DNA from 3 places in the Flexivirga sp. genome. Region 1 is predicted to be linked to each of the others. Evidence: predicted binding sites of a transcription regulator. Region 1 holds the regulator's gene; each other region holds the start of a gene.
The links. The regulator LexA, encoded in region 1, represses DNA repair genes until DNA is damaged. The targets are predictions, from matches to a motif close to TCGAACANNTGTTCGA.

Region 1 (7,697 bases):
GAGTAGGACTCCAACTCGTCGGTGACGTCCTCCTCCGAGGCGTCCTCCACGGCGGCGTAGGAGCCGGTCTCCAGCTGGCGGGCGCGTTCCTCGGCGGTGTGGATGCCCATGAACGACCGGGTCTCGAAGTCCAGGTGGTCCAGCGCCAGCCGGCGGAAGACGTAGTCCATGATCGACTGGGCCATCCGGACGTCCGGGTCATCGGTCATGCCGGCCGGGTCGAACCGCAGGTTGGTGAACTTCTCGACATACGTCTCGAGCGGAACGCCGTACTGCAGGCCGACCGAGATGGCGATCGAGAAGGCGTCCATCATCCCGGCCAGGGTCGAACCCTGCTTGCCGAGTTTCAGGAACAGCTCGCCGAGCTTGCCGTCCTCGTAGGTGCCGGCGGTGAGGTAGCCCTCGGCGCCCGCGACCGCGAACGAGGTCGTCTCGCTCTTGCGACGCTTGGGCAGCCGGCGACGGACCGGGCGGTATTCGACGACCTTCTCCGGCTCCGCCTCCGCGGCCTTGGCCGACTTCTTGCCGTCGGACAGCGGCTGACCGACCTTGCAGTTGTCGCGGTAGACCGCCAGCGCCTTCAGGCCGAGCTTCCAGCCCTCCAGGTGCACCTCGGCGATGTCCTCCACGGTGGCCGTCTCGGGCAGATTGACGGTCTTGGAGATCGCGCCGGACAGGAACGGCTGCGTCGCGGCCATCATCCGCACGTGGCCCATCGGAGCGATGGCGCGCTCACCCATCGCGCAGTCGAAGACCTCGTAGTGCTCGGGCTTGAGGCCGGGCGCGTCGATGACGTGACCGTGCTCGGCGATGTGCTCGACGATCGCTTCGATCTGCTCGGTCTGGTAACCCAGCTTCTTCAGCGCCCGCGGGATCGTCTGGTTGACGATCTGCATGGAGCCGCCGCCGACCAGCTTCTTGAACTTGACCAGCGAGAAGTCCGGCTCGATGCCCGTCGTGTCGCAGTCCATCATGAAGCCGATGGTGCCGGTCGGTGCGAGCACCGAGGCCTGGGCGTTGCGGTAGCCGTGCTGCGCACCCAGCTCGACGACGTCGGCCCACGCCTTGGTCGCATAACGGTGGACCTCCGAGTCCATCGCGTCGAGGGTGCGGACCGCGTCGTTGGCAGCCTGGTGCTTGCGCATGACCCGCTGGTGCGCCTCGGCGTTGCGGGCGTAGCCGTGGTAGGGACCGACGATCGCAGCGAGCTCGGCGGAGCGCTTGTACGACGCGCCGGTGAGCAGCGAGGTGATCGCCGCCGCGAGCGACCGGCCGCCCTCGGAGTCGTACCCGTGGCCGGTCGCCATCAGCAGCGCGCCGAGGTTGGCGTAGCCGATGCCCAGCTGGCGGTAGTCACGCGTCGTCTGACCGATTGACTCGGTCGGGAAGTCGGCGAAGCAGATCGAGATGTCCATCGCGGTGATGACCAACTCGGCGACCTTCTGGAAAGTGGCGGCGTCGAAGGTGTCGTCCTCACGCAGGAACTTCAGCAGGTTGAGGCTCGCCAGGTTGCAGGAGCTGTTGTCCAGCGACATGTATTCGGAGCACGGGTTGGACGCCGTGATGCGGCCGGTCTCCGGGTTGGTGTGCCAGGCGTTGATGGTGTCGTCGTACTGCAGGCCCGGGTCGGCGCACTCCCAGGCGGCCTTGTTGATCTTGTCGAAGAGGCTGCGCGCGTCGATCTCCTCGATGACCTCACCGGTATTGCGGGCGCGCAGCCCGAACGAGGTGCCCTCCTCGACCGCGCGCATGAACTCGTCGGTGACCCTGACCGAGTTGTTGGCGTTCTGGTATTGGACCGAGGTGATGTCCTTGCCGCCGAGATCCATGTCGAAACCGGCGTCACGCAGCGCGCGGATCTTGTCCTCCTCGCGCGCCTTGGTCTCGACGAACTCCTCGATGTCGGGGTGGTCGACGTCCAGCACGACCATCTTCGCCGCGCGACGGGTGGCGCCGCCGGACTTGATGGTGCCTGCGGACGCGTCCCCACCGCGCATGAACGACACCGGCCCGGAGGCGGTGCCACCGGAGGACAGCAGCTCCTTGGAGGAGCGGATGCGGGAGAGGTTGAGGCCGGCACCGGAGCCCCCCTTGAAGATGAAGCCCTCTTCCTTGTACCAGTTGAGGATCGAGTCCATGGAGTCGTCGACCGAGAGGATGAAGCACGCTGACACCTGTTGCGGCGACTTGGTGCCCACGTTGAACCAGACCGGGGAGTTGAAGCTGAACACCTGGTGCAGCAGGGACCAGGTCAGCTCGTGCTCGAAGATCTCGGCGTCGTCGTCGGTCGCGAAGTAGCCGTGTTCCTTGCCGGCGCGCACATAGGTGAGCACGACCCGGTCGATGAGCTGCTTGAGGCTGCTCTCCCGCTGTGGCGTGCCGACCGCGCCACGGAAGTATTTGGTGGTGACGATGGTGGAGGCGTTGAGCGACCAGCTGTCGGGGAACTCCACACCGCGCTGCTCGAAGATCGTCTCGCCGGTCTTCCAGTTCTGCTGGACGACATCGCGCCGCTCCCAGGTGACCTCGTCATAGGGGTGCACCCCGGGCGTGGTGAAGATGCGCTCGACGGTCAGGCTCTTGCGCGCGCCGCTGCCGCGTCGCGCCTTCGAGCCCGCGTCTGCCGTGTCGGTCATGTCCAACTTCCTTTCCCGCCCGAAGGCGGTCGACTGTGCTGCGGGATGTGTTGTTGCCGTGTGGTGGTGTTGCCGTGGTGCTGCGGACTGACGTGGAACGTGCCTCAGTCGCCGGCGGGTTCGCGGCCCACGGCGTGATCGGGCTCCACGCCCGTCGCCGGACGTTCGGCACGCAGCAGCGCGATAGCGGCCTCGAAGTCCTCGAGGTCGTCGAAGGCCTGGTAGACCGAGGCGAAACGCAGATAGGCGACCTCGTCCAGGCTGCGCAGCGGGCCGAGGATCGCCAGACCCACGTCGTGCGCGTCGATCTCGGCCGCCCCCTGGGCGCGGATCGACTCCTCGACCTCCTGCGCGAGCAGCGCGAGTTGGTCCTCGCTGACCGGGCGGCCCTGGCATGCCTTGCGCACACCGACCAAAACCTTCTGGCGGCTGAACGGCTCGCTGGCACCCGAGCGCTTGACGACGGTGAGGCTCGCAGTCTCGGTCGTCGAGAAGCGCTTACCGCAGTCGGGACACTGCCGGCGACGCTTGATGCAGGTGCCGTCCTCGCTCGTGCGACTGTCGACGACGCGACTGTCGTCATGACGGCAGAACGGACAATGCACGGTCGACTCCTCTCCCGGGAACGCCGCCCACGATGCGCCGCCACGGACCCGCACCCTGTGGACGAAGCTGTGGGTGAACGGTGGACGATCTGGGGACAACGCGCTCTGGCATGTGGACTAGATGTGGACGAATCCCATCGGTGTAACTACTAGATATAGGGATCTTAGGCCGGTCCCACCACAAGTGCAAGAGCCGTCCGCCATGCCGCGAAACGCCCTGGTCAGCCGCCTGGAACCCGCGCGTCACGCCCCTCACCGGGGCGGCGCACGGACACCGCTGCAATCCCTCAGCGCGGCAACCGCAGCTGCTGTCCGGCCACCACCTGCAGGCCGTTGAGGTCGTTGGCCAGGGCCACCTTGGTGACCGCGTCGGCGACCGGCATCGACGGGTAGGCGCGGTGCGCCACCTCGGACAGCGTCTCGCCGTCGTGGACGGTGACGGTGTGCGTCACCGGCGCGGAGGTGGTGGCCCAGGCGCGGGCCGCCGCTCCCCCGCCCACCAGCATGACCACAGCGACGAGCGCCACCAGCAACCGGCGACCGCGGGCCGTCAACCGCAGCCCGCTTGCGCCATCCGCCGCGTCGACACGGACGCCGACCCGCTCGCCACCGCCGCTGGCCGCCGGGCCGGTCGGAACCACCCGCAGGTGCCGACGACGCCCACGGCCCTCGGGGACCTCGGGGGCCTCGGGGGCTCGATCGGCCGGCGGGTCGACCATGACGTCCCACGGTGCCACTGCACTCATCTCTTCCTCCTGAAACCTCGGCGCGACCGGATGCGCACCGTCCCTGCGACGGACCTGGCCCGAACAAGCGTGCGATCGGACACCTGTCGGATGTATAGCACGGACGTTCGACATCGTCGAGACACGCGTCGTACAGATGTTTGGAAACTGTGTCCGAAACCCATACGCTGTTTTCACGAAGCCAAGGCAAGCACCGAGCACCGACAGCCGGCGCCGATCCAGCTCCACATCCAGCACCCACTCACCGCACGGACCACGGTCCGCACGGACGCTCGCCGGCCGCTTCGAGCGAACTGTTCGCCGAGGAGGAGATGACAGCGATGGCACAGGTGCACGAACTTCCCGATCGCGCCGGAGAGAGCCTGACCACCAGGCAGCGCAAGGTGCTGCAGGTGATCCGCAATTCCGTGGACCGGCGCGGCTACCCGCCGAGCCTGCGCGAGATCGGGGACGCGGTCGGCCTGACCAGTCCCAGCTCGGTGGCGCACCAATTGACGATGTTGGAGCGCAAGGGTTACCTGCGCCGCGACCCCAACCGCCCCCGAGCCATGGAGGTCATCGACCCGGACGGCACCGACACCCGCGGCTACCGCGGCGGCTCGAGCGTACGCAGCGCCGAGGAGTCGGGCGTCGACGAGACCGGGCTGGGCGACGCACGACCCGAGGCGTCATACATCCCCGTCGTGGGGCGGATCGCTGCCGGCGGTCCGATCCTCGCCGAGGAGGTCGTGGAAGACGTCTTCCCGCTGCCCAAGCAGATCGTGGGCGAAGGTGACCTCTTCCTGTTGAAGGTCGTCGGCGACTCGATGGTCGATGCGGCGATCTGCGACGGCGACTGGGTCGTGGTGCGCCAGCAGCCCACGGCGACCAACGGCGACATCGTAGCGGCGATGCTCGACAACGAGGCGACGGTCAAGACGTTCAAGCGCACCCGGGGCAAGGTATGGCTGATGCCGCACAACGACGCCTACGACCCGATCGACGGTGACGATGCGACGATCCTGGGCAAGGTCACCGCGGTACTGCGCCGGGTCTAGACCACCCCACCACGTTTCTCCCCCGCTGCGTTCCTCCGCATACGTCGCGGCGGCCCCCGATCTTCGTGTGAGGGTCGGGCGTGGATCGGAACAGCTCAGCCGGTCAGCGCGGCGGCGAGCGCCGTCAACGTCTCACCCAGCGGCGCATCGACGCGCACCGACACCTCCTCGTCGGTCGCGCGCGTCCAGCCATGGGTGACCACGGCGACCGGGATGTGCTCCCGGACGGCGCGGCGGATGAATCGATAGCCCGACATCACGGCCAGGGACGAGCCGAGCACCAGGACCGCACGCGCCGCGTGGACCTGCGCGAAGCAATGCTCCACCAGAGGCTTGGGCACGGATTCGCCGAACATCACCACGTCGGGTTTCAGCAGGTCCGAACCGCAGACGACGCAATGCACCAGTCGGAATCCGCCGATCAGTGACTCGGCGATCGCCACGTCCCCATCGGGTCGCAACGGACCGTCCGCCGACCGGTCGAAGTCGGGGTTGGCCAACTGCAGCCAGGCGTCGACCGTCGAGCGTTCGTAGCGTTCGCCGCAGTGCATGCAGACCACGTGCGTCAGGCTGCCGTGCAACTCGACCACGTTCCGGGCACCGGCCGCCTGGTGCAGTCCGTCCACGTTCTGGGTGATCACCGGACCGACCAATCCGGCGTGTTGCAGCGCGGCCACGGCACGATGGCCGTCGTTGGGCTCGGCCGCCGCGAAACGCGGCCAGCCGACATACGAACGGGCCCAGTAACGCCGCCGCGCGGCGGGGCTGGCGAGCAGTTCCTGAGCCGTCATCGGCTGGAAACGGCGCTTGCCGTCAGCGCCCCGGTAATCGGGGATCCCCGAGTCGGTGGACAGCCCCGCGCCGGTCAGCGCCAGCACCCCACCGCCGGCGACCAACTCGGCCAGGGCTGTCAGGTCGGTTGTCAGATCGCGGGCCACCACAACGGCAAAGCTCTCACATCGGTTCAACTACCCGCGATCGCGGCACTCGTGGCAGCGGTGGTGGCAGCGATCAGGGCAGCGTTCGTGGCCGCCTGTGCACTCTTGATCGCCGCCGCCGCCGCGCCCGCGGTCCAGTCCTGCTCGCCCACCGCCTTGGCACGTCTGGTCAGCTCCCGCCCTGAGACGCCGAACTGCCGGGCGTCATACACCTTGGTCACCGCGTCGGCGGCGCCGAGGAGTGCGACCGTGGACCCGGTGTGCAGATCCGGCCGGGCGGTGCCGGCGAGGACGCGTCCGGCGGCGTCCAGCAGGGTCGCGCGAGCAGCCAGGTCGACGACCGGATGCTTCTCGGGGCGCAGGAACCCTCCCGGCTGGTGCCGGACCGCGCCGTCGGCGACCAGCCGGTGGTAGACGCGGTCGGCCATCCCCTTGGCCAGCGCGGGCAGCGCGCGTTCCGGTTTCTTGCCCGCCTTCTGCACGAACACGGCCAGCGCGTGATCGAGCAGGGGGTCGCCGCCGGGCCGGCCATCGATGACCACGAGCCGGCCGCCCTGCACCGCAACCCGCTCGTATGCCGCCAGCTCGCACAGCACCGCCCCGGAGAGTGCCAGATCGAGTGGAGCGTGTCCGGCCAGCCGGCCACCCTCGGGGCTGGTCGCCATGAGCAGAAGTTCCGCACAGATCAGCATTCACCGACAGTACGTCGCACACGCTCGCCACAGATCCATCCGCGGACGGACAAACTCCGTCGCAAGGATTAGCAATCACGGAAAATTCGTCCCTGTGGATAACCCGCTGTTATCCTCGTGATCATGATCGATGCGGCGGGACTCAGGGTCATCAAGGCCATCAGCGACCACGGCAGCTTCACCGCCGCGGCCGCCTCGCTGGGCTATTCACAGCCGGCCATCTCGCAGATGGTCCGTCGCCTCGAGGACCGCACCGGCACCGTCCTGGTCGAGCGGCTGGGTCGCAGTGTGCGGCTCACCGAGGCGGGCCAGGTACTGGCGCGGCACGCCAGCCCGGTGCTGGCAGCACTGGATGCTGCCGAGTCGGAGGTGGCGGCGATCGCGGGCCTGCGGGCGGGCCGCGTGCGGTTGATGGCCTTTCCCTCCTCCTCCTCGACGCTGGTGCCGCGAGCGCTGGCGCTGGTCAAGCAACGGTTCCCCGACGTGCAGGTGAGTTTCACCGAGGCCGAGCCGCCCGAATCCCTGGCCGCGCTCCGCTCCGGGGAGTGCGACGTGGCGGTGGCGTTCGCCTATGAGGGCACCGACCTGGCACGCGGCGAGGAGGACATCGACTCCTTCGTCACCCGCAAACTGCTCGACGACGAGGTGCGGCTCGCGCTGCCGCTGGACCACCCGAAGGCGAAGTCCCGGAAGGTCAAGCTCGCCGACCTGGCGAGTGAGCCCTGGATCGCCGGCTGCCCGCGCTGTCGTGGCCACCTGTTGTCATTGGCCGAGCGGGCCGGATTCAATCCCGACGTCGCGTTCGAAACCGAGGATTACGTCGCCGTGCTCGGGCTGGTCTCCGAGGGCCTCGGGGTCGCGCTGGTGCCGGACCTGATCCGCCGCTCCGCCGGCAATCCGGGTGTCGTCACGGTGCCGATGGATCCGGCGTCACGCCGGGCGGTGTATGCCGTCACCACGCCGGACCTGCAACGCGTGCCTGCGGTGTCGGCCACCCTGGACGCCCTGTGCGAGGCAGCGCGGTCCAAGAACGTCTGCTCCTG
Region 2 (7,697 bases), on a different contig from region 1:
TTGCCATGACGAAGTACACCGAGGACTACGAGTTCTCCGGGCACACAGTGTGGCTGACGTTCTTCCACCGGCCACTGCACACCATGACGGACTCCTTCACGTCCGCGGGCTTCCGAATCACTACTATCAGCGAGCCACCACCGGCGCCGAACACTCCCGTGGAACTGCTCCCGGACGGCTTGGACGAAGGCAAGTCGTTCCTGTGCTTCCTCTTCTTCGTCCTCGAGGCCGTCTAATCCTGGGGCGCGACGTTCGCGGTCGCGTTCGTGGCGTCGGAGCCAGACAGCGGCCGAGAGCTGGTTTCACGCTGCTGCGGCGTGGTGTCCGGGCATGCGCCCGGGTGTGAGGTCCCAGTGGACGCCGTCGGGTCGGACCTCGGCCATGTAACCCTGCCGGTGGACGGTGTGGTGGTGGCGGCTGCACAGGAGTGCGGAGTTGATGACGGAGGTGTGGCCGCCGGCCCACCAGGGGGTGAGGTGGTGGATTTCGCAGAATCCGGGTGGTCGGTCGCAGCCGGGGAAGGTGCAACCCCGGTCGCGCAGGATGACTGCGGCCCGGATGGCTTTGGTGGCCAGGCGTTGTCGGCGGCCGACGTCCAGGGGGGCGCTGGGTCCGCCGAGGACGGCGGGGATGAGGTCGGCGGCGCAGGCCAGGCGGCGGGCGGCGCCGGCGTCGAGGACGTCCCCGGTGGTGGTGGTTGCCCCGTCACTGCCGTGGGTCAATGTTTCCAGGTTCATGGTCAGGAGCACGGTGGCTGCGGCGGCTTGGACGCCTTCCCCGGTCGCGGCGCGGGCGCCGGCACCGACCAGGTCCATGAGGGCGTCGACGCGGCGTTTGCCGGGGGACCGTTCGTCCCGCACCGGCTCCTGGCTGTCGTTGGTGGGTTTCGCGGGCTTGGGTGCGGAGGTGGCCGTGATCGCGTCTTTGAGGATTGCGGCGTTGGCGGGTGCCAGTTCGGCGACGACCCGGGTCATCCCGGTGGGGGTGGTGCCCCAGGACAGGGTTTCGACCCGTTCGAGTTTTTCGTCTTCGCGGGAGAGTTGGTCGGGGGCGAATCGGGCGAGGATCCGCCGGGTCAGCAGGGTCAGCCCGGCGCATCCGAGGCCGGGGTCGATCTGCAGGTACCAGCCGAGGATTTCGTCGCGGTCGGCGGTGGGGATCACGGGTGCGATTTTGTCGGCTTGGGTCAGCGCGGTTCGGGCGGATTCCACCGAACAGGTCCCTTGCCGTAACGCTTGCGTGATGACGGTGTTCTTGCGGTGCTGGCAGGCGTCGGCCACTGCTGCCATCGCCCGGATCGTGCGCGGTTCGACCAGCACCCCACCGCCCTGTCCGTGCGCGGCCTGTGCGGTGAGGTGTCCGGTGATCCAGTGACTGGTGGTGGCCGCATCCGAGGGTGACACGACACCCCGGTCGACCGCGTCGGCGGCCACCAGGGTGGCCACTTGCGCGGACCGGCCGTGCAACCGCAGCAGGACCGCGACCAACTCGTCCTCCTGCTCGGTGCCGAGCTGGTGCACCGCCCCCGGCACCTCGTCCAACAGGTCCGCGACCGTGCGCAGCGCGGCGAGTAACTCCGGTCCACGACCGGGCGCGGCAGGTGTGACAACGTCTTCGGAACCGGTGCCCACGCGGGAGAGCGTGAGAGGTTCGCCGGTCAGCTGGGAATTGGCATCCATGTCGCGAACCTCCCTCCCGCGCAATGCTTTCGACGTACTTTGATTCTACCGCAGGGGCGTGGGGAAACCTAGAAATTCTTCGAACACGTTTGCGGTGAAACGTATCGGCACTGCGCCCGCGAAGCCGCCGTCATCCGCCCCGACGGACCCGTCGTCCCGCCCGAGAGGTGACCGATGGTCGTAAAGGACCACCCCCAGGCCACCCCGCCTAAGGGCTTGTGCTGGCGGGCGAGGTCTCGATACGGCCTCGGCTGGCGCCTCGTCCTCCTCGACCAGCGCAGGGGGTGCTCGGCTGGCGCCTCGTCCTCCTCGATCGGCGGGGAGTCGGCCGTGCGACGCCGATTCGTGCCGGCCGACAGCCACTGCTAGTGTGTTCTTAACGAGAATGACTATCAATACGAATTGAGGGAACACATGCGTCTGGCGTGGGTCGCGGCCGTGGTCGTGCCGGTCTTCGTCCTGTCCGGCTGCGGTTCCGGTCAGGATGCGGGGACGTCGGACGGCAGGATCGGAGTGGTCGCGAGCACCAACGTGTACGGCGACATCGTCCGGCAGATCGGCGGCGATCACGTCGACGTCACCTCGGTGCTGAGCGATCCGAACATGGACCCGCACGGGTACGAGTCCAACGCCAAGAACGCCGCGACGGTCTACGACGCCCGCCTGGTCGTGGAGAACGGCCTCGGGTACGACAGCTTCATGGACGAGCTGACCTCCGCCGCCGGCTCACGGCACCAGACCGTGGTCACCGCAGCGAAGGTGTTGGGAGTCGAGGGCAAGGACGCCAACCCGCACCTGTGGTACGACATACCCGCGATGCCCAAGGTGGCCGACGCCGTCGCGACCGAGCTGGGCAGGATCGACTCGAAGAATGCCGGCGAATACCGCCGCAACGCAAGGAAGTTCGCCACGTCGCTGAAACCCGTCGAGAAGGTCCTGCACACGATCAGGGCCAAGGACGGCGGTGCGAAGATCGCGTACACCGAGCGGGTCGCCGGCTACTTGCTGGCCGATGCCGGGCTGCGGCTGGGCATCCCCTCCGGTTTCCCGCGGGCCGTCGAAGAGGGGGACGACCCCAGCCCGGGCGATACGCTTGCCTTCGACAAGGCCTTGCAGCAGCGATCGGTGCGCGCACTGATCTACAACAGCCAGGTCACCGACAAACAGACCGACCAGCTGAAGCAACAGGCGAAGGACGCCGGCGTCCCGCGGGTCGCAGTGACGGAGACGATGCCAGCCAAGAGCACGGACTACCAGTCGTGGCAGCTGCAGCAGGCCGAAGCACTTGCTGCGGCGCTGGAGAGATCAGCATGACAGGCACGCCACCGAAGGCGCCGGTGATCGACTTCCGCGGCGCCACCCTCACGCTCGGCGGACGCACCCTGTGGTCGGAGCTCGACCTCGGCGTCCAGCCGGGGGAGTTCGTGGCGATCCTCGGCCCGAACGGTGCGGGGAAGACCACGCTGCTGCGAGCTCTGCTCGGCCTGCAGGAGTTGTCCGCGGGCACCGTACAGGTCGCGGGCCGCAAACCCTCCCGCGGCAGTTCGGACGTCGGCTACGTGCCGCAGCAGAAGATCTTCGACGGCGACCTCGGGCTGCGGGGACGGGATCTGGTGGCCCTCGGTGCCGACGGGCACCGCTTCGGTATGCCGTGGGCGCGTCCCGCCGTGCGCGTGGCGACCGACGAGATGATCCGCGCGGTGGGCGCGGCGTCATACGCAGATGCGCCCGTGGGCAAACTCTCCGGAGGGGAACAACAACGCTTGCGGATCGCGCAAGCCCTGATGAGCAACCCCCAGGTGCTGCTGTGCGACGAACCTCTGACGTCGCTCGACCTGCGGCACCAGGAAGGTGTGCTCGAACTCCTGGACCGGCGCCGGCGCTCGGCGGGCACGGCAGTCGTCATGGTGACCCACGAGATCAACCCGATCCTGCCCTATGTCGACCGCATCATCTATCTCGTCGGCGGCAACTGGGCGGTCGGCACGCCCGACGAGGTGCTGACCACCGAGCGTCTGTCCAGTCTGTATGGCGCACCCGTGGACGTGTTGCGGGTGCGCGGCCGGGTCATTGTCGTCGGCGGTGGCGAGTCGCCCGAGCAGTCCCATCACTGTGGTTCCGTCGAGTTGGCGGTCAGCGAATGAGCCAGATGCTGGACATGCTGCACTATCCGTTCGCCCAGCACGCCCTGATCGCCGCGACGCTGATCGCGTTGACCTGCGGACTGGTGGCGCCGTTCGTGGTGATGCGGGACATGGCCTTCGCGGTACACGGCACCGCCGAGCTGTCCTTCCCGAGCGCGGTCGCCGGCCTGCTGATCGCTGGTGACGCCGTCAGCGGCGCACTCATCGGATCATGCGTGGTGGCAGTGGCTTTCGCCCTGCTCGGCCGACGCCGCAGCGAGAGCAACACCGCCATCGGTGTGGTGCTCGCCTTCGGCCTCGGCCTCGGCGTCTTTCTGTTGAGCTTCTACGACGGCTTCTCCTCGGCCGCCACCAACATCCTCTTCGGCTCCCTCGTGTCGGCCTCGACGAGGGACGTGCTGATCCTCGGCGTGCTCGCGGTGCTCGTGGTCATCACCATGGTGGTGATCTTCCGGCCGTTGCTCTTCGCCTCGGTGGATCCGGCCGTCGCCACCGCCCGGGGTGTGCCGGTGCGCCGGCTCGGCCTGGTGTTCCTGCTGCTGCTCGCGCTCACCGTGACCGAAGCGGCGCAGGTGGTCGGCACGCTGCTGGTGCTCAGCCTGGCGATCACCCCCGCCGCGGCAGCACGCCGGTGGACAGCGAACCCCATTGCGTTCACTGCACTCTCGGTGCTGTTCGCGCTGCTGGCCGCGGACGGTGGATTCCTGCTCAGCCTCGCGCTGAGTGACACCGACATCAAGGCGAGCGTGCTGATCGCATTCACCAGCTTCGCGATCTACCTGGTGTCCTTCGTGGCTGAGCGGCTGCGCCGCAATGCCGGCCGGCCGCACCCGCAGCCCGCGACTACTTGATCCCCGTCCCGGCGATTCCCTGCACGATGTGTCGCTGGAAGAGAAGGAACACCACGAAGAGCGGCAGCGCGCCGAGCACCGCGGTGGCCATCACCTGTGCGTAGAGGATCCCGAAGCCGCCGGCGACGGTCGCCATACCCACCGGGATGGTCATCTGATCGACATTGCTCAGCGCGAGCAGTGGCCACAGAAAGTTGTTCCAGCTGGTCACGAAGGTGAAGATCGCGACCGCGGAGACAGCGGGCCGGCACAGCGGCAGGCAGACGCGCCAGTAGATGCTGAACCACGAGGCGCCGTCGATGCGTGCGGCGTCGATCAGCTCACGCGGCAGGCCGCTGAAGAACGACTCGAAGATGAACACGGCGACCGGAGCGGCAGCGGCCGGCAGCACCATCGCCCAGTAGGTGTTGAGCAGGTGCATGCCGTGCACGATTTGGTAGAGCGGCAGCACGAGGATCTGGCCCGGGATCAGCAGACCCGCCAACACGAAGGCGATCAAGCCGCCGCGGCCGGCGAACCGCGTCTGCGCCAGTGCGAACCCGATCATCGAGGTGACCAGAAGCGTGAGGACGACCGTGAGCACGGCGATGATCAGACTGTTGAGATACCAGGTCATGATCGGCGTGTGGTCGATGACCTTGCTGTAGGCGTCGAGCGAGAAGTGCGAGCTCCACCAGCTGGTCGGGCGCGCCGCGATCTCACCCTCCGGCTTCAGCGACGTGTCGACCGCGAAGAGCAGCGGGATGATCCAGATGACCGCGAAGACGGCCAGCACCAGGCCCGAGAAGACCTTGAACGTGCGCGATCGACCGTTGTAGTCGAGTGCGTTGGTCGCGTGGACAGCCATCACGATGCCTTCCGGGAGTGCCGGCGGAGCAGGAACCAGACGACCGAGACCACCGCGACGATGACGAAGTAGACGATGGTGGCCGCCGATGCGTAGCCCGCGCGGTAGTCGGAGAAACCGATGTCGTAGATGAACTCCATGACCGGGCGGGTGGAGGTCCCGGGGCCGCCGCCGGTCATCAGATACATCTGGTTGAAGACCTGCATGCTGGCGATGATCTGCAACATCGTGACCAGCACGATGGTCGGCCGCAGCAACGGGAGCGTGACCGACCGCAGCGTGCGTGCGGGGCTCGACCCGTCGATGGCCGCCGCCTCGTAGACATCGGTCGGGATCTCCTGCAAGCCGGCGAGGAAGAGCACGAAGTTGAATCCGAGCGTCCACCACACCGTCAGCGCCGCCACCGAGATGAAGGCCCATTTGGTCTCGCCGAGCACGTTCGGGGGAGTCATCCCCAGTGCGTCGATCCAGTGCGGGATGAGGCCGATCTGGCCGGCATACAGCCAGGTGAAGATCATCGTCACCGAGGTGACCGGCAGCACGAACGGCGCGAAGAAGATGAAGCGCACCAACGCTTTTCCGCGTCGGACGCGTTCGGCGAGCACCGCGAACACGAAGGCCAGGATCACCAGTGGTGGCGTGGTCAGCACGGTGAACCACACCGTGTGTCCCATCGAGGACCAGAAGTCGGAGCTGGTGAAGATGTCGCGGTAATTGGCCAGCCCGACCGACTCGCCGAGCCCGGACTTGACGGATGTCGCGTTGAAGAAGCTCATCACCAGGCCGTAGACGGCCGGGCCGATCAGGAAGAGCAGGTAGAGCACCAGGAACGGTGCGCTGAACGCCCAGCCGGCACGGTTCTCGTCGCTGCCGCCGCCCGGTCTGCGGCGCACGGCCGGACGGGCGCTGACGAGCGTGCCGTCATCGATGACTGTGGTGGCCATGTGTGCTGCTCCTCATCCCACCGGCGGTTTGGCGGAGGCGTAGGGCCGCAGGCCGTCGCGCATCGCGCGCACGGCACCCGCGGGCGACGTGGCGCCGGACTGGGATCCGGCGATGGCGGCCCCGACGACGTTCTCGAACTCGCTGCCCGCACCGGAGTACCAACCCGGCGGGTCGTACTGTGCCGCGTCGGCCGCGGCGACGTAGTTGGCCTGTGGCTTCATCGCCTTGAAGGCGGCGGAGTCACGCACGGGCAACCAGGCCGGGATGTGCCCGCCCTTGGCCCAGGTGCGGCTGTTCTGCAGGATCGACTTGATGAATGTGACCGCATGCGAACGGCGTTCGGCGTCCATCGCGCCGTTCGTCGGTATGACGAAGGAGTGGCTGTCGGCGTACGTCGCCAGTTTCGGACCGTAGAGGTGGGGGACGGGCACGACGTTGAACTTCAGCGATGTCGCCTCGTACGTCGGGATCTGCCATTCCCCGTCGAAGAGGAAACCCGCCTTGCCGGTGGAGAACAGCGAGGTGACCCCGGTGGGGTCGACGGAGCTGGGCATCAGGCCGCTCCGGGTGAGGCTGCGCAGGTAGGTCAGCGCCTTGATCGCGAGGTCGTCGTCGATGGTGATCTTCGTGCCGTGGTCGGCCAGGAAGGTGCCGCCGAGCTGGTAGTAGAGGGTGGCGAAGAACCGCAGATTCGTGGACGGGTCGTTGGTGACGGCGACGACGCCGCCGTAGTGGCCGGTGACCCGCTGCGCGGCGCGCAGTGCCGCGGTCAGTTCGTCCGGTCCGTGGATCGGCTTCAGGGAGCCGTCGGCGTCCAGCAGTCCGGCCTTGCGGCACACGGTCTCGTTGTAGAACATCACGAAGGGGTGAGTGTCCAGCGGTACGGCGTGCACCTTCCCGCCGACGGTGGCCTTCTGGATCGCCGCAGGCGTGAAATCGGATGTCGGCATACCGGCGGAATCCAGCTCCGCAGAAGTGAATTCACTCACCAGGCCGGCGTCGACGAAGGTTTGCAACCTGGACAGGTGCAGGATCGCGACGTCCGGGGGCGCTCCGCCGGCAGTGGCCAGCGCCAGCTTGGTGTAGTAGGGCGTGCCCCACGCCAGCACAGTGGCGTTGAGGTCGGTGGCCGGATGGTGCGCGGAGTAGACGTCCTCCATCGCGATCATGTTGGCGCCGTCGCCGCCGGTGAACAGGTTCCAGAAGGTGAGCTTGCTCGGTGGCGGAGCAA
Region 3 (7,697 bases), on a different contig from region 1:
GACATGGTGCCGCCGGGCAGGTCCACCTGGGTGACGTCTCCGGTGACCACCATCTTGGAGCCGAAGCCGAGCCGGGTGAGGAACATCTTCATCTGTTCCGCCGAGGTGTTCTGTGCCTCGTCGAGGATGATGAACGCGTCGTTGAGGGTCCGTCCGCGCATGTACGCCAGCGGCGCCACCTCGATGGTGCCGGCAGCCATCAGCCGTGGGATGGAGTCGGGGTCGATCATGTCGTGCAGGGCGTCATACAACGGCCGCAGGTAGGGGTCGATCTTGTCGTTGAGCGTGCCGGGCAGGAAACCCAGGCGCTCACCCGCCTCAACCGCCGGCCGGGTCAGGATGATCCGGTTGATCTGCTTGGCCTGCAGCGCGGCGACCGCCTTGGCCATCGCCAGGTAGGTCTTGCCCGTGCCGGCCGGGCCGATGCCGAAGACCACGGTGTGCTCGTCGATGGCGTCGACGTATTCCTTCTGCCCCAACGTCTTCGGCCGGATGGTGCGACCGCGGTTGCTGACGATGTTCATCGTCAACACATCCGCCGGACGCTCGCGGGTCCGTGCCCGCAGCATGCCGATCGAGCGCTCGACGGCGTCACGGTTGAGCTGTTGGCCCGCGTCCAGCACCGTCAGCAGCTCGTCGAGCAGTTCCTCGACCAGTGCCATGTCGGCGGGCGGGCCGGCCAGGTGGAAGACGTTGCCCCGCACGTGGATGGTCAGCTTCGGGAAGGCCCGCTCCATGGTGCGTAGCAACTCGTCGCGCGGCCCGAGGAGCGTCACCATCGACACGTCCGGCGGAACCTCGATGGTGTGCTGGGCGTGCACGTCGCCCGGTGCGCCGGGGTCGGTGCCGGTGTTGTCGGCCGACCGCTTCAGCGACCCGGGCTGAGGATCATGATCATCACTTGTCATCGTGCGTCCCATTCTACGGGCGATGACCGACGCCTTCGAATCGTTTGCTGCCCGATCGCCCCGTAGGACCCATCGGTCCGCCGAGACGACCTCGCTCTCGTATCTTCGCGACGGAGCCCCGTCACCGCTCGAGCTTGCTCATGCCGATCGGCAGTGCGCTCCACCACGCCGCCAATCCACTGATGTTGCAGACGGCGGAACTCCCCTGCCGCATGAGTCGTGCCGGGAGCTCGTTGCGGTCGCCGATCGACCACCGGGAAGGCAGATCGACGACGCGGACCGCTCCGAATGTCACCACAGCCCTCTTGCGCCTCAAGGCTCAGGCTGCCGCGGTGTGGTGGCCGGGCATCAGGCCGGGTGTCAGGATCCAGTGCACGCCGTCGGGTCGGACCTCGGCCATGTAGCCCTGCCGGTGCACGGTGTGGTGATGCCTGCCGCACAACAATGCCGAGTCGGTCAGGCAGGTGTGGCCGCCGGCCCACCAAGGGGTGACGTGGTGGACTTCGCAGAACCCGGGTGGCCGGTCGCAGCCGGGGAAGGTGCACCCCCGGTCGCGCAGGATCACCGCGGCCCGGATGGCCCTGGTGGCCAGGCGTTCTCGCCGGCCGACATCGAGGGGAGCGCTGGGTCCACCGAGGACGGCGGGGATGAGGTCGGCGGTGCAGGCGAACCGCCGCGCCGCGCCCGCATCGATCACGTCGCCGGTGCTGGTGTGCGCGGGGCCGCTGCCGTAAGTGAGGGTGTCCAACCCGATGGTCAGCAACACTGTCGCGGCACTGGCTTGCACACCGTCCCCCGCCGCGGCACGGGCGCCGGCACCGACCAGGTCCATCAGCGCGTCCGCCCGGCGCTTGCCCGCCGAGCGTTCATCACGCACCGGCTCACCCGAACCTGCGGACGGATCGAAGGCTTCGGATGTGTCGGCGCCGCCGAGGCCGAAGACGGCACCCGACCCGTGACCCGTGCTGGCATCGGGTTTCGCCGGATCGGGCGCCGACTTGGCGTTGATCGCTTCCTTCAGAATGGCCGCGTTCGCCGGCGACAACTCGGCCACCAGCCGGGTCATCCCGGTCGGTGTCGTCGACCACGACAGCGTCTCGGTGTCTTCGAGCTTCTCGTCGTCGTCGGAGAGCTTGTCCGGGGCGTAGCGGGCCAGGATCTCCCGTGTCAGCCGGGTCAGACCGGCACACCCCAGCGAAGAGTCCACCTGCAGGAACCAGCCCAGCACCTCGTCACGGTCGGCGGTCGGGATCACCGGCCCCACCTTGTCCGCCTGCGTCAGGGCGGTCCGTGCCGATTCGACCGAGCACGACCCGTCTCGAAGAGCCTGGCCGATGACAGTGTTCTTCCGCGCCCGGCACGCGTCCGCGACAGCGGCCATCGTCCGCACCGTCTTCGGCTCGACCGGGACATCGACGACATGAGCGCCCAACCATTGGGCCGTGGTGGCCGCGTCCGACCGGTCGACCGCGCCCCGTTCGGCCGCGTCTGCGGCCACCAGGGTGACCAGCTGCGCGGACCGGCCCTGCAGCCGCAACAGGGCCGTCACCAGGTCGCCCTCCTCGTCCTCACCGAGCTGGTGCACCGCACCGGGAACCTCGTCCAAAACTTCCGCGGCCGCTTGCAGCACGGAGAGCACTTCCGGGCCACGCCCCGGCTGCGCGACCAAGGCAGCATCCACCACTGAATCATTGATGCTCATGGCATGAATCCCCCTGACCTGCCTGTGTTTTCGTCTACCCACAGGATACCGGAGTACACTGACAACGGCTAGCATTTCATCGAACACATTTCTGATTAACTGGTTGACTGTCTGCCGGGCGTCCGCAGTCGCCAGGCTCCGATGGGGGCGTGGTCTCGATACGCCTCCCTCGCTCCGCTCCTCCGGCACTCGACCGACGCACGTTTCCGCACGTGCCCTTCGAGACGCTCGCTCGTCCCTCACGAACTCCTCAGGGCGCGAGCTCGGCCACACAGCTTCTGGCGGATTCGGGCGCTGATCTCGATACGCTCCTCCGCTTCGCTCCCCCGCTACTCGATCGACGCTGTGCCGCTTCGCCCGCTACTCGATCGGCTTCGTTCGTCGGCCTGCCGCCAGCCACATCGCGAGCAGCCAGACGCCGGCACCGACGACGAAGCACCACGCCATACGACAGGTGGCGCCGGGTGCAGTGACGGAGCCGGCGATCGCACCGAACAACGCCACCCCGAACGACGTTCCGGTTTGCCGGGCGGCGTTGTTCAGGCCGCCCACCACCCCCGCTGCGCTCGGCGCTGCTGCCACCGACGTCGCGACCAGCGGCATCACCAGCATGCCGAGCGCCACGCCCGCGAGCAGCATCCCGGGGACCAGGGGCAGCAGCGCGTGCGGTGCGCGCCATACCGCGAGCGCCAGCGACAGTTCGCCGAGCACGCCGACGACGAACCCGGCGCGGATCAGCCGAACGGGACGGATCCGCACCATCCGCCGGCGCGCCAGCAACGGCACGAGTGTCAGCGGCGCGAACATCGGCAATGTCGCCAGGCCGGCGGAGAAGGCGTCCCTGCCTTGCACCGTCTGGAGCAGGAAGGCCAGCACCAGCAGGGAACCGTTCCCGACGAGGTTCATCCCGAGCGATCCGGCAGACGCCCGCAGCAACTCGCGGTTGCGCCACAGCTCACGCGGCACCATCGGCGCCGCGGCGCGTCGCTGCCCGACCACGAACGCCGTTCCGCTTGCGCCGGCCGCCGCCACGAGGAGCAATCCGACCGGACTGGTCCCTGCGCGGCCGAGTTCGATGAGTCCGGCGATCGCGCATCCCAGGCTCGCGGTCGAGGTCACCGCGCCGAACCGGTCGAGCGGCCGCTGCTGGGTCCGGCCGCGCGGCAACGTGACCGCACCCACCGTTGCCGCGACCACGACGGGCGCATTGATCAGGAAGATCAGGCGCCAACTGCCGACGCCGATGAGCGCGCCACCGACCAGCGGCCCGAGCGCGACCGCCGAGCCCGAGACACCGGACCACACGGCGATCGCCCGAGCCCGTTCGTCCGGGTGCTCCCAGATCGCGGTGATGAGCGACAGACTGGCCGGCAACATCGCCGCTGCACCAACGCCCTGCACCACCCGGCCGGTCACCAGCACCGGGAGCGTCGATGCCGCCGCACATCCGATCGAGCCCATGCCGAAAGCCACCAGCCCCACGACGAACGCACGACGCGCGCCCCACCGATCGGCGCCGGTTCCCGCAGTCAGCAACAACGCCGCGAGCGGCACCGTGTAGCCGTCGACCACCGCCTGCGCGCCGGCCGTGCCGCCGCCCATGCCCCGCTCGATGCTGGGCAGCGCGACGTTGACGATCGACACGTCGAGCAACACCAGGAACATCGCCGAGCACAGGATGAGCAGGCTGCGGCCACGCCCGCCCTGCGCCGTGCCGGCCGGTGCGGATTCCGTTGTCGTCATACGCACCAGCCTGCGGCCGTGAACCTTCGGCGCTCACCGAACCGTAGAGCGGACGCTTCGGTGGCCGGCGAAACGTCCGGCGGCCAGAATGGCGACATGACCGGGAAGCAGCAGCGGGACGTCGCGGACGTGGCCGCGGTCTTCGCCGACCGTGCTCGGGCACGGATGATCGGCGCACTGATCGACGGGCGGCGCCTGCCCGCGTCGCGCCTGGCGACGGAGGCCGGGGTCAGCGCCGCGACCACCAGCGGTCACCTGCGGCGGATGCTCGATGCCGGGATCGTCCAGGTGGAGGTGAGTGGTCGGCACCGCTTCTACTATCTGGCCGACGCGCAAGTGGCCGCCGCTTATGAGGCGTTGATCGCGATGACCCCGCTGCCCCCGATCACCTCGCTGCGGACGGGCACCCGGATGGCACGGCTGCGCACGGCGCGCACCTGTTACGACCACTTCGCCGGCCGGCTCGGTGTCGCGATCACCGCCGCCCTGATCGACACGGGTGTGCTGCACGCCCTCGACGCACACGCCGACACCCGCCGCCGGGTCGGCGACCGCCTGTCGGCACCGGTCCCGGCCGATCGCTTCGAGCTCGGGCCCGGAGCGCAGGACCACCTGGCGTCCTGGGGCGTGGATCTCGCGGCGGTCGAGGCCCTGAACCGGCCGACGCTGCGCTTCTGCCTGGACTGGACGGAGCAGCGCGAGCACCTGGCCGGCGCGCTCGGTGCGGCCATCCTGTCCGCCGCGCGGGACCGTGCCTGGGTCTGCGACGGTCCGCGCCCGCGCGAACTCGCGCTGACCTCGGCCGGCGCGGCCGGCTTCGCGCGGCTGGCGCCGGCGATCTCGCAGGAGTTGGCCGGCTGATCACCAGCGGCTGCGGGCCAACAGGACCGCGAGCGCTGTCGGGCCGGCGTTGGACGCACGCAGCACCGTCGGCCCGAGGCGTATGGCGCGAGCGCCGACCGCCTCGAACGCCGTCAGTTCGTCGGGGCTGATCCCGCCCTCAGGCCCGACCACGACGACGACTTCTCCTGCAGGCACGTCGAATTCGCCGATCGCGACGTCCGCCTCCTCGTGGAGTATGACGACGGCGTCGGCATCCTGCAGGCGTGCCGGTGCGCTCCGGCTGGTCACCAGCGGCTCGACGTCCGGCACGGTCGGGCGGCGTGACTGTTTGCTGGCCGAGACGACCAGTGATTCCCATTTCGCGTGCGCCTTGTCCGCTTTGGCGCCGCGCCACTGAACGATGCTGCGATCGGCCTGCCACGGGATGACCGCGTCCACGCCGAGCTCGGTCGAAGCCTCGACGGCTTGCTCGTCACGGCCACCCTTGGCCAGCGCCTGCATGAGCACGAAACGGGTTGCCGGACGGTGGGATTCGCGAAGAGTCGCGATCTGCACGGTCAAGCCGTTCCGGGCTGCGGCGACGATCGGGCCCTCGGCGACCCGGCCCGATCCGTCCGCCACCTGCACGGTCTCGCCGACCGCCAGGCGGCTGACCACCACGGCGTGCCGTGCCTCGTCACCGCTGACCGTGACGGTGCCGCCGACGGCGGCTGCATGCAGCGCACCGACGGTCGCGAAGAAGAGGCGTGCGGTCACCGGCGGCTACTTGGCCTGGAAGGCGTCCCGCAGTTTGCCGAACAGCCCCTTCTCGACCCGGCCGAAGCGCGCCTCCGGGCGCTCCTCGCCACGCTCCTTGGCCAGCAGCCGCAACAGCTCCTCCTGCTGCGGGTCGAGTTTGGTGGGCACCCGCACATTGGCGTGGACCAGCAGGTCCCCGCGGACCTGCGAGCGCAGGTGCGTCACCCCGAGACCGCGCAGCGTGATGACGTCACCCGGCTGGGTGCCCTGCGGGATCTCGACATCACGCTCGCCGTCGAAGGTGTCCAGCGGCAGCGCGGTGCCGAGCGCTGCAGCGGTCATCGGCAGTTCGACCGAACAGTGCAGGTCGTCGCCGCGTCGCTGGAAGGTCGGGTGCTTGCGCACCCGCACCTCGACGTAGAGGTCACCCGCTGGGCCGCCGGCGGAGCCGACCTCGCCCTCACCGGTCAACTGGATGCGGGTGCCGGTGTCGACGCCGGCCGGCACCTTGACGGTGATGGTCCGCCGGTCACGCACCCGGCCCTCGCCGGAGCAATTGAAGCAGGGGTCGTCGATGATCTCGCCGTAACCGCGGCACGCCTGGCAGGGCCGGGTGGTCATCACCTGGCCGAGGAAGGACCGCTGCACCTCCTGCACCTGGCCGCTGCCATGGCAGATGTCGCAGGTGTGCTTGCCGGTGCCCGGCCGCGCCCCGTCACCGTGGCACACCGAGCAGGTGACCGCCGTGTCGAAGGTCAACTCCTCCGCACCACCGAAAACCGCTGTGCCCAGGTCGATCTCGACCGCGATGAGAGCATCCTGGCCGCGCTGCGTGCGCGAACGCGGGCCGCCTTGGGCGGCGCCGGAACCGCCGAAGAACGCGTCCATGATGTCGGAGAACGAGAAGCCCTGGCCGTAGCCCGCGCCGCCACCGGCCGTCGCGTAGGGATCGTTGCCCATGTCGTAGGCACGCCGCTTCTCGGCGTCGCCGAGGACGTCATACGCCTGCGCGACCTTCTTGAACTGATCGGAAGCCTCCTCGGACGGGTTGACGTCCGGGTGCAGCTTGCGGGCCAGTTTGCGGTAGGCCCGCTTGATCTCTTCCGGACTCGCGTTCTGCGCGACGCCCAGGTCGCCGTAGTAGTCGTTCACGAAGCTCCTTCGAGCTGTTGGTGCGGTTCGAGGTCAGTTTTCCAGGATGTCGGCGACGTAGCGTGCGACCGCACGCACCGCCGCCATGGTCGAGGGATAGTCCATGCGGGTCGGACCGAGGACGCCCAGGCTCGCCAGGCTTCCCGCGTCATATGCCGTGGTCACGATCGACGTGCCGGTGAGGCCGCTGATGGCGTTCTCGGTGCCGATGCGGACCGCCACGCCCTCGGTCGGCTCGATGCCCTCCTGCGTCAACAACCGCAGCAGTACGACGTGTTCCTCCAGGGCGTCCAGCAGCGGCCCGAGGGAGAGCGCGAAGTCGCTGGAGCGCACCAGGTTGGCGGTGCCACCCAGCACGACGCGGTCCTCGCGCTCCTCCGCCAGAGCGGCGGCCACCGCTTCGACCACGGTCACGCGGGCATCCGACGAGTCCTCGGCCAGACCTGCGGCCCAGTCCCGCAACGCGCCGGCCGCCACCGCGCGACGCAGGCCGGCGCTTCTGTCGTTGAGGCCGGCCCGCAACTGATGGATCAGCTCGTCGGATTCCGCCTCGGTCATCGTCCGGCCCAGGTCGATGACGCGCTGCTCGACCTGACCGGTCGACAGGATCA

Region 2: a site for LexA is predicted at 1,759-1,774, ahead of ACTHL4_RS03860 (DUF222 domain-containing protein). Genes of this name have one in related genera too.
Region 3: a site for LexA is predicted at 2,690-2,705, ahead of ACTHL4_RS09575 (DUF222 domain-containing protein). Genes of this name have one in related genera too.

The regions. Positions count from the first base shown of each region.
Region 1 is NZ_JBQCGS010000043.1:6,219-13,915, forward strand. It holds gene ACTHL4_RS07160 (vitamin B12-dependent ribonucleotide reductase) at 1-2,636, opposite strand, end outside; gene nrdR (transcriptional regulator NrdR) at 2,741-3,241, opposite strand; gene ACTHL4_RS07170 (hypothetical protein) at 3,529-3,987, opposite strand; gene lexA (transcriptional repressor LexA) at 4,308-5,024, shown strand; gene ACTHL4_RS07180 (NAD-dependent protein deacetylase) at 5,120-5,965, opposite strand; gene ACTHL4_RS07185 (GOLPH3/VPS74 family protein) at 5,989-6,654, opposite strand; gene ACTHL4_RS07190 (LysR family transcriptional regulator) at 6,778-7,697, shown strand, end outside.
Region 2 is NZ_JBQCGS010000021.1:26,916-34,612, reverse strand. It holds gene ACTHL4_RS03865 (class I SAM-dependent methyltransferase) at 1-236, shown strand, start outside; gene ACTHL4_RS03860 (DUF222 domain-containing protein) at 303-1,679, opposite strand; gene ACTHL4_RS03855 (metal ABC transporter solute-binding protein, Zn/Mn family) at 2,094-2,993, shown strand; gene ACTHL4_RS03850 (metal ABC transporter ATP-binding protein) at 2,990-3,823, shown strand; gene ACTHL4_RS03845 (metal ABC transporter permease) at 3,820-4,674, shown strand; gene ACTHL4_RS03840 (carbohydrate ABC transporter permease) at 4,667-5,521, opposite strand; gene ACTHL4_RS03835 (carbohydrate ABC transporter permease) at 5,521-6,465, opposite strand; gene ACTHL4_RS03830 (extracellular solute-binding protein) at 6,478-7,697, opposite strand, start outside.
Region 3 is NZ_JBQCGS010000057.1:10,834-18,530, reverse strand. It holds gene ACTHL4_RS09585 (PhoH family protein) at 1-908, opposite strand, end outside; gene ACTHL4_RS09580 (hypothetical protein) at 1,030-1,203, opposite strand; gene ACTHL4_RS09575 (DUF222 domain-containing protein) at 1,228-2,610, opposite strand; gene ACTHL4_RS09570 (MFS transporter) at 2,971-4,353, opposite strand; gene ACTHL4_RS09565 (ArsR/SmtB family transcription factor) at 4,450-5,214, shown strand; gene ACTHL4_RS09560 (16S rRNA (uracil(1498)-N(3))-methyltransferase) at 5,215-5,952, opposite strand; gene dnaJ (molecular chaperone DnaJ) at 5,959-7,086, opposite strand; gene hrcA (heat-inducible transcriptional repressor HrcA) at 7,120-7,697, opposite strand, start outside.